3 regions of the Delftia sp. ASV31 genome follow, and region 1 is predicted to be linked to each of the others. Evidence: predicted binding sites of a transcription regulator. Region 1 holds the regulator's gene; each other region holds the start of a gene.

Region 1 (4,208 bases):
CAGAGCCAAGCCGCGCACCACGGAGCGGCGGGTGGGTGAGGCGCGACGGCCCGGCGCCTGGCGCGCCAGGGGTGCGGGCAGATGCGACAGTTGCGCGGTGACGGATTGCACGCGCAGCCAGGCGCGCTGGTGGGCGGGATCGGCGTCATGCCATTTCTGCCAGTCCTGTTGCAGGCCCGCTGTGGCAGAGGCGCCGCGCAGTTTCACGTGCCAGGCGGCGGCCTCATGCAAGGCGCGGCGGTCGTTGCCTTCCAGATGTCTCTCGCCCATGTGGCTATGCCAGGACCAGGCAGCAATGCTCCATCGCCCGGGTCAGGTAGTTGCTGACGGTGCGCAGCGATACACCCAGGCGCTGGGCGATCTCTGGGTAGCTCAGTTCCTCGAACTGGGCCAGCACGAAGGCTTCGCGAACCTTGGGGGGAAGACCCTGGAGCATGCGGTCCACATCCAGCAGGGTCTGCTGGACGATGGCCTGCTCTTCGGGCGAAGGCGCCAGCGATTGTGGCAACTGGGCCAGATAGTCCAGATAGGACTGCTCCAGCGTGCGGCGGCGAAACAGGTCGGCGACCAGGCCCCGGGCGATGGTGGCCAGGTAGCGCCTGGGTTCGCGGATGTCCTGCTGCGGCAGGGGCGAGCGCAGCAGGCGCACAAAGGTGTCCTGGGCCAGGTCGGCGGCATCGTCACGGTTGCCCAGGCGTTTGCGCAGCAGGCTTTCCAGCCAGGGATGGTGGTTCTGGTAGAGGCTGTGCACGGAGAAGGCTGGGGCGGAGGAGGCGGCGCAGTGGCAATCGCTGCTGCAAAAGATAATAAGAATGCTTATCAATTATCTTTCAGGCCGGCACCCCTCCCGCAAAGAGGGCGTCCACTGTTGCATGTGCGCTACAGGGCAATGGTGGCCGCCAGCCTGCATCAGCTTTGCGCAGGCCGATTCCTCGTGCGGCACGCGGTCCGCGCCACCCAGGTTTGTGTCGTGCAAGGTGTGTCGCACACCTTGCATCGGGGCCTCAGTTGGCTGCTGGTCCGCCATGCGCTTCCATGCGCTCCAGCGCAGCGCAGACATCGGCCATGCGCCCGGAGATGAACAGGCATTCCGGCTGCTCCTGCGGCGACCGCTGGATGATGCGCAGGCCTGAAGGCTGCTCAGGTGCGGATTGCAGGGCGGGCTGCGTCGGCAGCAAGGGCAGGATCAGCTGGGCATCTCCATGGTCTGCAGCGCGTGCTGCCTTGCCGCGGCGCTGCTGGCTGCGCCGGCGTGCCTTGCTGAAAGAGATCACGTTGGCGGGCTCGGGTGCTGCGGCAGGTAATGGCTGGCACTCAGGGGCTTGTGCAAGAGGCATGGCCGACTCCATGGCGGTCGCAGTCAGGCGGATGCCATGTGCCAGGCGCAGGAAGGAAAAAGAAGACAGTGTTGGCAGAGCGAATCCCATGTGACGACTCCTGTTGGCGTGTTTCAAAGAGGCATGGACACAGGCAGGATTGCGGTTTGCGGGCAAAGCTCCGCCCAGGGCGAAGCTCCAAGGCTTCGCGCCTACCACCTGGGCGGTGCGTGAAATGGGATGAGGCGGCCTGAGAAGGGCCGCCAGTCCGGCTTACATGGACATGCTGTTGCGGATCAGCCCCACGGCCAGGCCTTCAATGGCAAAGGCCTCTTCGGGGGCGACGCGGATCACCGGGTAATCGGGGTTCTCCGGCAGAAGTTCCACGCCCTGCGTGGTGCGGCGCAGGCGCTTGACGGTGACTTCGTCACCCAGGCGCGCCACGACGATCTGGCCGTTGCGGGCTTCGTGTGCGGACTGCACGGCCAGCAGGTCGCCGTCCATGATGCCCGCGTCGCGCATGGACATGCCGCGCACGCGCAGCAGATAGTCGGGGCGCGTCTGGAACAGGCTGGGCTCGACGGAATAGGTTTGGTCGATGTGTTCCTGCGCGAGAATGGGCGAGCCCGCCGCAACGCGGCCCACCAGGGGCAGCATCAGCGGTGCCAGGGCCGACAGCGGCAGTCCGAAGCTGGTGCCGCGCGCGGCATTGATGTTGCGCACGGTGTCGGTACGCAGGCGAATGCCGCGCGAGGTGCCGCTGACCAGTTCGATCACACCTTTGCGGGCCAGGGCCTGCAGGTGTTCCTCGGCAGCGTTGGCGGACTTGAAGCCCAGCGTGTTGGCGATTTCCGCGCGGGTGGGGGGCGCGCCCGTGCGGGAGATGGCGGCCTGGATCAGGTCCAGGATCTGTTGCTGGCGGGCGGTGAGCTTGGGATGGTCGAGCATGGCGTGCGTCCGGTCCTTGAGGGCAGATGGCAGGCTGGGAGGCCATCTGATGATTTATACAGTATCTGTATTTTTAACCAGTTTTCCAAGAGGTGCAAGTGGGGCAGTCAAAGTTGGTGATTCTGGGCACGGGCGGGACCATCGCCGGCCGGGCGGATTCGCAGTCGCAGGGCGTGGGGTACAAGGCCGGGCAGATCACGGTGCAGTCGCTGCTGGAGGCCGTGCCGGACCTGGAGCAGCAGGCGCTGGGGCCCGTGCAGACGCAGCAGATCGCGCAGGTGGACAGCAAGGATATGGACTGGCCCGTGTGTCGCGCGTTGCTGCGCGCCTGCACGCAGGCACTGGAGGATGCGGATACACGCGCCGTGGTGATCACGCATGGAACGGACACGCTGGAAGAGACGGCCTGGCTGCTGCACAGCCTGCTGCCGGCCACCAAACCCATTGTGTTGACCTGCGCCATGCGCCCGGCCACGGCCCTGTTGGCAGACGGACCGCAGAATCTGCGCGATGCCGTGACCGTGGCTGCCAGCGGCGGGCGCAGCGGCGTATGGGTGGTGGCAGGCGGCGAGGTGCATGCGGCAGCCCAGGTGCAGAAGGTCCATCCCTACCGGCTGCAGGCAATGCGCTCCGTGGAAGGCGGGCCGCAGGCGTTGGTGGAGGAAGGGCGTGTGCGCTGGCTGGTGCCCGCCGCGCCGTCCGCGCGGGCCATGGTGCCTGCGGCCATGTCATCTGATCTGCTGGCGCTGGATGAGCTGCCCTGGGTCGAGGTGGTGTTCAGCGGCGCCTTGGCGCGTGCCAGCGGCGTGGATGCGCTGGTGGCGGCAGGCGTGCGTGGCATCGTCGTGGCTGGCACGGGCAATGCGACGGTTCACGAAGGCATGGAAGCGGCCTTGCAGCGTGCCCGCGACAAGGGCGTCTGGATCTGGCGGGGCACGCGCTGTGCAGAAGGCCTGCCCGTGGCCTCCGGCCTTGGGACCAACCCGGCAGAGGCCGATCTGGCGCATCTGCCCGTGGCAAAGGCCCGAATTGCGATGATGCTGGCGCTGGCAGTGCAGCCGCGCGATTGAGCCGGGCGGCGACGCCGGCATTTCTTCAGTTGCTGGCGGTCAACAAAAAAGCACCCGGCGGGTGCTTTTTTCGTTGCGGCACATGGCCTGCATCACTCAGCCAGTGCAGCCAGTGCGCGTTGGGTGATGTCCTCGACCGAGCCCAGGCCGCTGATGGCGCGGTACTTGGGTGCCGCTGCGGCTTCCTTTTCGGCCCATGCGCGGTAGTAGTCCACCAGGGGGCGGGTCTGGCTGCTGTAGACGTCCAGGCGCTTCTTGACGGTTTCTTCCTTGTCGTCTTCGCGCTGCACCAGCGGCTCGCCGGTCACGTCGTCCAGGCCTTCGACCTTGGGCGGGTTGAACTTGACGTGGTAGGTGCGGCCCGAGGCGGGGTGGGAGCGGCGGCCGCTCATGCGCTCGATGATGGCGTCGAAGGGCACATCGATCTCCAGCACGTAGTCCAGCTTCACGCCAGCGGCCTTCATGGCGTCTGCCTGGGGAATGGTGCGGGGAAATCCATCAAACAGGAAGCCGTTGGCGCAATCGGCCTGGGCGATGCGTTCCTTGACCAGATTGATGATCAGGTCGTCGCTGACCAGTTGACCGGCGTCCATCACGGCCTTGGCCTGCTGGCCCAGGGGCGTTCCGGCCTTGACGGCGGCACGCAGCATGTCACCGGTGGAAATCTGGGGGATGCCGTACTTCTGGCAGATGAAAGCGGCTTGCGTGCCTTTGCCGGCGCCGGGTGCGCCCAACAAAATCAGTTTCATGGAAGTCCTTGAGGAGAGTAGAAATTCTTGTCTGCCGGATCGGCCCACCGGGGCGGACAGTCCATGCGTCATATTTTTGTCGCGGGCAAGGATAGCACGCACAGGGCTAACACTGGCTTACACGC
Region 2 (4,208 bases), on a different contig from region 1:
TCATGGGGCAGGCGCTGGCCGGCCTGGTCCAGGGTGCGCAGCATGGAGGCCTGCAGCTCGAACGGGCCGTCCTTGAGCACGTCGCCCATCAGGGTGTGCAGGCGCGCATCGGCAGGCGCGATGCGCGACTCCGCAGGCGCTGCGGCCGGCACGGCCAGCGGTGCCGTCAGGCGCACCTGCACGCCAGGCTGCCAGCCGGCCCGCTCGAACACGGCCGCCACGGCGCTGGCGCGCAGCAGTTGCTGGGCGGGTGAGTCACCGGCCACGTCAGTGCGGGGCTGCAGCGCGGCCTGCACGGCCTGCTGCGACCCGGTTGCGGACGGGTCCACGCCAGAAGCCAGCGCAGGCGGCACGGCCAGCCGGTCCGAGCCGACCATGGCCGATTGCTGCAGCGCAGCCCAAAGTTGTGCGTTGCTCATACCGGATCACCCTGGTTCTGCCAGATACATTGCTGGGCGGTTTCGCCTTCGCGGGCCTGCCAGGCGCTCAGCAGCCGCCAGCGGCCCACGGCCGGGCCGGGTTCCCATTCGCCAAACAGCTGCATGGGCGCACCGCCGCTGAGCGCCAGCAGGCGCCAGGCCTCGGCATCTTCAATCGCCACGGGAACGGGCTGCACTGGCGCCGCCGTGCCAGGGGCGACCGGCGATGCATCCGGCGCTTGGGGCCAGGCCGCGAACCACTGGCCCTGGGCGGGCACCAGCCGCAGCCGGTCCTGGCACAGCGGCTGCGTGGCCTGCAGCGGGTTGGCGGCAATGCGCTGGCCCAGCAGTTGCAGGACGTCGCCCCCGGCCGAGTTGGCCAGCGGGCTGGCGCCATCGGCAGGCAGCGCAGGCCCGTTGCCATTGGCCGCAATGGCGCGCAGCGGCGCATGGCCCGGATAGAAATTCAGCGCGCAGCCGTAGCAATGGCCCGGCACCCAGGCCGATTCGAAGCCGCGGCCGCCCTGCGCATAGTCCAGCACCAGGGCCATGCGCCCAGTGCGCTGGCCCTGCAGCCAGACGCGCCGCTCCATGAGTCGGCCTTCGCGCTCGATCATGCGCAGGCCGGCCACCAGCCATTCGTCCTCGACCAGCTGGCCCCTGGCCTGCACCTCGGCCTTGTCCATGGGCCAGCCCAGCGCGGCCATCACGTCGGCCTTGACCTCGGGGCTGAGCGATTCGCGGCGGCGCACGGCGTCGATGATCAACTGCCAGTGGCCCAGCTGCACCAGCATGTCGCGCGGCCAGTCGCGGTGGCTGTCCACCAGATCCCGGCAATCCTTGATGCGCGCCGCCATGCCGGTGGCCTGCGCATCGACCATGCGCGCGGCCATGTTGTTCCAGCGCTGGCGCATCTGCGTGTCGCTGGCCTGGTTGGCCAGGCCCGCACGCACCATGTCCTGCATCCACAGCGACAGTTCCTGCAGGCCGGCTTCGACCTTGTCCCAGCGCTTGTCCTCGCGCCTGGCCTGCTGTTTGGCCGCGACCTCGGGATCGGGTGGCGGCTCGGCCGCTGCGGCGGCAGCCTTGGCCTCTTTCTTCTCGGCCTTTTCCTGGCGGCTGTCCAGCCAGGTCTGCACCCAGGCAGGCGGATCAACGCCTTCGGGGACTTGCCCGCCGGCACGCATCAGCATCAGCGCCAGCCCGTGCTTGCAGGGGAATTTGCGGCTGGGGCAAGAGCATTTGAAGGAAGGCCCCGACAGGTCCACCTGGGTCTGGTAGGGCTTGCTGCCGCTGCCCTGGCATTCACCCCAGACCGCCACATCATTGGCGCCCATGGCGGGCCATTTGGCGGGCGATTGCAGGCCCTTGGCGGCCTTGCTGGATGAGGCGTCCGGCGACAGCGCCAGCACTTCGCTCTCTGTTCCTAATACACGCGACACCGAAGCTCCCTCTCCAAGTGTTTGTCATCGCCGGGCGCATTGAATGAAACGGCACTGCCCGGCAAAACTGAAAGCCTATCAGCAATAGTTATCGGCAATTTGAAACAATTCACAACAACACCAAGCCTCTCTCCCATGAATGGGGAACCCCATGGCGCGCAGCCAGCTGCGCTATATCAGCGCATGCATTGATGGCACCAAGCCATGCCAGCCTTCAGGCATTGCGAAAGACGCAGAAAACACGCATTCACCATTTCCTGCGATGCACATCGCCACCCATTGAAAGCAAGCACTCATTCCGCACCTGAAAACGGTTTCATTCCATTGCACTGGCAACCATTGCAATCCGCTGGCCATTGCGATAGCGCGACAGTGCGTTCGACCCGCAGCCAGGCAAGGCCGGACCAGACCCTGGCTGGGGGATGGGCTCTCAGAAAACCGGACGTGCCATGCAAATATACTGTATATTTATACAGCCATGGAGCTGCAACGCAAACTTTTCATCCTCGCCGACGCCGCCAAGTACGACGCCAGCTGCGCCTCCAGCGGATCGCAGGGGCGCGACTCGCTGGACGGCAAGGGCATTGGCTCGGTCACCGGCATGGGCATCTGCCACAGCTATGCGCCCGACGGGCGCTGCATCTCGCTGCTCAAGATCCTGCTGACCAATGTCTGCATCTTCGACTGCCGCTACTGCATCAACCGCAAGAGCTCCAACGTGCAGCGCGCCCGCTTCACGGTGGCCGAGGTGGTGCAGTTGACGCTGGATTTCTACCGGCGCAACTGCATCGAGGGGCTGTTCCTGTCCAGCGGCATCATCCGTTCCAGCGACTACACCATGGAGCAACTGGTGGAAGTGGCGCGCCGCCTGCGCGAGGAGCATGACTTTCGCGGCTACATCCATCTGAAGACCATCCCGGATGCCGCCCCCGAATTGCTGGCCCAGGCAGGCCGCCATGCCGACCGCCTGAGCATCAATGTGGAACTGCCCACGGCCAGCGGCCTGGCGCAGTTCGCGCCTGAAAAGGATGGGCAGCGCATACGCCAGGCCATGCAGGGCGTGGACCGGCATGTACAGGCCTGGCGCGCGGCCACGCGCGAGCAGCGCCAGGCGCAGTCCCTGCCCGGCGCGCCCGCGCAGCGCGCCGCCGTGCCCCGCTTTGCGCCGGGCGGGCAGAGCACGCAGATGATCGTGGGCGCCGACCGCGCAACCGATGCCGACATCCTCGAATCCAGCCACACGCTGTATGCGGGCTACGGCCTGCGCCGCGTGTACTACTCGGCCTTCAGCCCCATTCCCGATGCCTCGCGCGATCTGCCGCCGCAGGCGCCGCCCCTCATGCGCGAGCACCGGCTCTACCAGGCCGACTGGCTGATGCGCTTTTACGGCTACGGGGCGGGCGAGATCGCGGCGGCCAGCCGCCACGGCATGCTGGACCTGGAGATCGACCCCAAGCTGGCCTGGGCGCTGGCCAACCGACAGCAGTTCCCCGTGGACCTCAACCGTGCGCCACGCAGCCTGCTGCTGCGCGTGCCGGGCCTGGGCACGCAGACGGTGGACCGCCTGCTGGCGGCGCGCCGCGTGCGCAGGCTGCGGCTGGACGATCTGCTGCGGCTGCGCGCCCCCGTGCAAAAGGCCCTGCCCTTCGTGCTGATCGACGGCCACCGGCCCCTGCTGGGCGAGACCGACTCGGCCGCGCTGCGCACACGGCTGATCGCGCAGTCGCAGGCCAGCCAGGCCCAGGCACGGCACAGCGGCATGCGCGTGCAAAACGCGCTGCAGGCCAGCCTGTTCTAGCGCCTGGAGCACGCCATGCAAGCACAGGCTCTCACCATCGAACTCGACAGCCCCGACGACTGGCCCGGCTTTCGCGCAGCCTGCAGGGCGCTGCTGGCCCATGGCGCCGACCCCGCCCTGGTGCGCTGGCGGTGGCCTGACACGCAGGGTGCGCAGCCACTCGGCGCGGGGGTGGACCTGTTTTCCAGCGCGCCGCAGCAGGCCATGCCCGCCTCGGCGCTTGCCGGGCTGGCCGGCCCCGGCGAGGCAGGGCTGTCCCTGTCGGACACCCAGATGTCCGCGCTGCGCCATGCCTGCATGCACCGCGCGGCGGGCCGCTTCGAGCTATGCCACCGCTGGCTGGCGCGCATGCAGGCCCGGCCCGAACTGAGGCTGGATGCGCTGGATGCGGACTGGCGCGCCATCGAGGCCCTGGCCCGCCCCGTCTCGCGCGAGATCCACAAGATGCACGCTTTTGTGCGCTTTCGGACCACGCAGCGGCAGAACCAGCCCGATCTGCACATTGCCTGGTTCGAGCCCGAGCACCACATCGTGCGCGCGGCGGCGCCC
Region 3 (4,208 bases), on a different contig from region 1:
GCGCGATCCGCTGCTCACGGCCGCACGCGAGCCTTTCATCCAGTACGACCGCAAGGTGGTGGCAGGAAAAATGGCGGATGAATACCTGCGGGGCCACGGCATCAAGCCAAAAGTGCGCTTCGAGCTGGACGGCATCGAGCAGATCGCACAGCTGGTTGCGGAAGGCTTCGGTGTCTCCATCCTGCCGGACTGGCCCGTGCTGGGACCGCCGGATGCCAGGACGCGCCGATGGCCGCTGCCCCCTCCGAGCCCGTCCCGCGAAGTGGGCATGGTGTGGCTGCGATCGTCGGTGCGCTCCCCGCTGGCGGCCGCCTTGTCCGAGCTGATCGATTCCCGCTAGCGAACCATGCCCTGACCTGTGCCTGGCACGCAGGCTCTCAGAAAAGGCTGCGTTGCGGCAGCAAAAGCGACGGGTGGTAGAGGCTGCAATCGAGCCGCAGCGGCTCGCGGTTGAAGCCGTGGCGGCGGCAGGCCAGGGCGAAGCGCTGGCGCAGCAGCTCGGCCCAGTGGCCCGTGCCTTTCATGCGCTGGCCGAACTCTGCGTTGTAGACGCGGCCGGCCTCGCGTTGCTCGCCCTGGATGCCGTGCAGGTCGCGCACGCGCTCCATCACGCGGCGGGCGCGGTCGGGGTAGTGCACCTGCAGCCATTGCTCGAACAGCGGTGCCACTTCCCAGGGCAGGCGCAGCACGGCATAGAAGGCGTGGCGCGCGCCTGCGTCGGCGGCCGCCTCCAGCACCTTCTCCAGGTCTTCGTTGATGAAGGGAATCTGCGGTGCCAGGCTCACGCCCACGGGCACGCCCGCCTCGGTCAGCGCGCGGATGCTGCGCAGCCGGCGGTGCGGCGCGGCCGCGCGCGGCTCCAGGTGGCGTGCCAGGTCGGCATCCAGCGTGGTCAGCGTGATGTGCACCGAGGCCAGGCCCTGGCGCGCCAGCGGGGCCAGCAGGTCCAGGTCACGCTCCACCCCGCTGCCCTTGGTGACGATGGAAAACGGGTGGCGCGCCTCGGCCAGCACTTCGATCAGGCGGCGCGTCAGCCCCAGTTCGCGCTCCACGGGCTGGTAGCAGTCGGTGACCGAGCCCAGCATCACGGGCGCGGCCACATGGCTGGCGCGCGACAGCTCGGCGCGCAGCAGCTCGGGCAGGTTCTGCTTGGCGATGAGCCGGGTCTCGAAGTCCAGCCCCGGCGACCAGCCCAGGTAGCTGTGCGTGGGCCGGGCATAGCAATAGATGCAGCCGTGCTCGCACCCCCGGTAGGGATTGAGCCCCATGTGAAACGGCAGGTCGGGCGACTGGTGGCGGCTCAGCGCCGAGCGGGCCTGCTCCCAGCGCAGTTCGGTGCGCAGGGGCGTGGCCTCTTCGCCTCCGGCAGGCGCCTCAAGGCTGCCCCAGCCGTCATCGAAGGCCTCGCGCGGGTCGGTGGTGAAGCGGTGGGCCAGCTGGCTGGCTGCGCCCCGGCCCTTGACGGCGTGCAGGGGCACCCGGGCCGTGTCGTGATGGGGCGTGAGAGGACTGGGAAGCATGGAGTAACTGTATAAAAATACAGTCATACCGCCAAGCACTCCCCGCATGCCTGCAGTTGCGAAGTGGGTTTTGCCGGCTTGGCAAGTGCCCACGCCAATCCGCACCGTACCGTGCGGGTTCGCTTGGCAGAACCCACACGGGCCTGCACAATGGGCCTATCGCACCAACTTGGTGCTTTTCTCTTTTCTGAAGATGCCTTGGCCCGGACAACCGCGTTGCCCGGGCTTTTGTCCGTTTGGGCGCCGCTGCCCTTCACTGCAGCCACGGCGCAAGCACACAAGGGAGCCAACACCATGGAGCGCAAGCCCCACATCATTCTTTCGTCCCTGGACCTGGAGCGCATCGAGGCCCTGCTGGACAAGCAACCCGCCTTCCCCGGCCGCGAGGCGCTCGAGGCCGAGCTGGACCGCGCCGACGTGCTCGAACCCAAGGAAATGCCGCCCAATGTGGTGACCATGAACTCCACCGTGCGCTTCACGCTGCTGGAGTCGGGCAAGTCCAACACGCTGACCCTGGTCTATCCCAAGGAGATGGATGGCAGCTCCGACAAGGTGTCGGTCTTCGCGCCCGTGGGCATTGCCCTGCTGGGCCTGAGCGTGGGCGACCAGTCGCGCATGGCCGGCCCCTCGGGCCAGGTCACCGTGCGCGTGGATGCCATCGAGTTCCAGCCGGAAAGCGCAGGCGAGCTGCACCGTTGAACGCCGACCGGCGTGAAGCGAAAAAGGCAGCCAACCGGCTGCCTTTGTTGTTTGTGGACTGATGCACCGCGCCTCAGCGCAGGCCTGCCAGAAACGCCGCGATCAGGCCGGTGCCCACCAGGCCCGCCTGCCAGCGCAGCGCCATGTGCCAGCTGGGAACGTGGCGCTCCACGCGCTCGTACAGCAGATGGCCGGCCGCAATCGACAGCACAAAGGCCGTGCACATGCCCAGCAGGGCGGCGGGAATGGAATGTGGCCAGAAATGGCTTTCCACGGCATTGACCAGCAGGCAGACCGAGAAGTGCACGAGAAACACCGAGTACGAAATCTTGCCCAGCCGACGCAGCGGCGCCCAGCCTTGTGCCTGCGCAAACGCGGGGCTGCGCATGGCCACGACCAGGGCCAGCGCCGTGGCACCGGCCAGCGCGATGCGGTCGCGCCACTCCAGTGCCAGTGCCGCCACGACCAGGGCCACGATCAGCAGGGACCAGCTCCAGGCCGTCGAGGACTTGTCCGCATGCGCGGCCCAGTAGGCCAGCATGCCCAGGCCGTAGGCGCCAAAGAAGTACGGCGCCCACACATCCCATTGCGCATCCAGATTGAAGCCCAGCAGCGAAGCCGCCACGCCGATCACTACCAGCGCCTGCGCCACGCTCAGCGCCCAGGGCCAGCAGCGTGACAGGGCGTCGCCGCCAAAGCGGCGGCGCAGCAAGGCACCGCCCCAGCGCGTGCCGGCCAGCAGCAGCGCCGTCAGCGCAAACAGCTGGAAGTCAATGGACACATACCAGACGCCCGCAGACAACGATTCCTCGCCCACGATGTTCTGCAGCAGCAGCGCATGCGCCACCAATTGCCAGAGATCGGGCTCGCCCGACACCGAGGCATGGTCGAACCAGGGCCGCACGGCCGCCGAGACCACGATGGCCACGACCAGCGCCACCGCATAGGGCACGACCAGACGCACGAAGCGGCGCCCGATGCGCGACCACGGATCGCTGTGCTGGCCGTGGCCTTGCGGCGCCATGCTGGCTGCCGCCAGGTAGCCGCCCAGCACCAGGAAGATCTGCACGGCCATGCGCGCATATTCATAGAGCCAGTCGATGAGGTCCGGCGCGGCCGGATGGGCGATATCGGACATGGGGCCGTAGAAGGCCAGGTGGTGCCAGATGATGGCGGCACAGGCCAGGCCCTTGGTGCAGTCGATCAGTGCACTGCGGCTAGCGTGGGACATGGGGCAATCTGTAGTCGGTACGGGGCGGGAAGGCGCAGGGCCCGGGCCGCCTGGCCGCAAGCCCGCAAAGGCGCCATTGTGCGCCTTTTGGACGCGACTTGCAGAAAGCTGACACATCACTTCCCAAGCCGCCCGGAGCGTGCCGCGCACGCGCAGGCACAATGCATGCCATGACGCAATCCAAACCTCTTCCGGCGTTGAACCGGCAGTTCGTCTCGCACTTCGGCGAGATGGGCAGCCGCTGGGGCATCAACCGCACGGTAGGCCAGATCTACGCACTGCTGTTTCTTTCGCCCGAGCCGCTCAATGCCGACCAGATCGCCGAGACGCTGGAGTTCTCGCGCTCCAACGTAAGCATGGGGCTCAAGGAATTGCAGGCCTGGCGCCTGGTGCAATTGCGCCACCAGCCCGGCGACCGGCGCGAGTATTTCGAGGCGCCGCAGGATGTCTGGGAAATCTTCCGCCGCCTGGCCGAGGAACGCCGCCGCCGCGAGATCGAGCCCACCCAGTCCATGCTGCGCGCCGCCATGCTGGAGGAAGTCACCACCGAAGAGGAACGCTACGCCCAGCAGCGCATGCGCGACATGTACGAGCTGATCGACCGGCTCATGAACTGGTTCGACGACGTGCAGCGCCTGTCGCCCGAGACCGCCATGCAGCTCATGGGCATGGGCACGGCCGTGACGCGGCTGCTGGATCTGAAGGACCGCATCACGGGCGGCAAGGGCCGCGCCAAGGCGGATGACACCGACGATTGA

The links. Region 1 encodes LexA, which represses DNA repair genes until DNA is damaged. Its sites were predicted from a motif close to ACTGTATNNNNATACAGT; they were not measured.
Region 2: the regulator LexA is predicted to act here: its motif matches at 2,321-2,338, upstream of JHD82_RS01440 (putative DNA modification/repair radical SAM protein).
Region 3: the regulator LexA is predicted to act here: its motif matches at 1,527-1,544, upstream of JHD82_RS02365 (PA0069 family radical SAM protein).

Annotation. Positions count from the first base shown of each region.
Region 1 is NZ_JAELTK010000033.1:53,800-58,007, reverse strand. Features, by position in the region: gene JHD82_RS14005 (FecR domain-containing protein) at 1-270, opposite strand, end outside; gene JHD82_RS14000 (sigma-70 family RNA polymerase sigma factor) at 275-751, opposite strand; gene JHD82_RS13995 (hypothetical protein) at 1,005-1,427, opposite strand; gene lexA (transcriptional repressor LexA) at 1,590-2,264, opposite strand; gene JHD82_RS13985 (asparaginase) at 2,363-3,334, shown strand; gene adk (adenylate kinase) at 3,427-4,083, opposite strand.
Region 2 is NZ_JAELTK010000002.1:117,968-122,175, reverse strand. Features, by position in the region: gene JHD82_RS01450 (DUF5691 domain-containing protein) at 1-419, opposite strand, end outside; gene JHD82_RS01445 (SWIM zinc finger family protein) at 416-1,861, opposite strand; gene JHD82_RS30250 (hypothetical protein) at 2,013-2,144, shown strand; gene JHD82_RS01440 (putative DNA modification/repair radical SAM protein) at 2,340-3,659, shown strand; gene JHD82_RS01435 (TIGR03915 family putative DNA repair protein) at 3,675-4,208, shown strand, end outside.
Region 3 is NZ_JAELTK010000004.1:12,155-16,362, reverse strand. Features, by position in the region: gene JHD82_RS02370 (LysR family transcriptional regulator) at 1-340, shown strand, start outside; gene JHD82_RS02365 (PA0069 family radical SAM protein) at 378-1,520, opposite strand; gene rnk (nucleoside diphosphate kinase regulator) at 1,815-2,219, shown strand; gene JHD82_RS02355 (acyltransferase) at 2,293-3,450, opposite strand; gene JHD82_RS02350 (GbsR/MarR family transcriptional regulator) at 3,612-4,208, shown strand.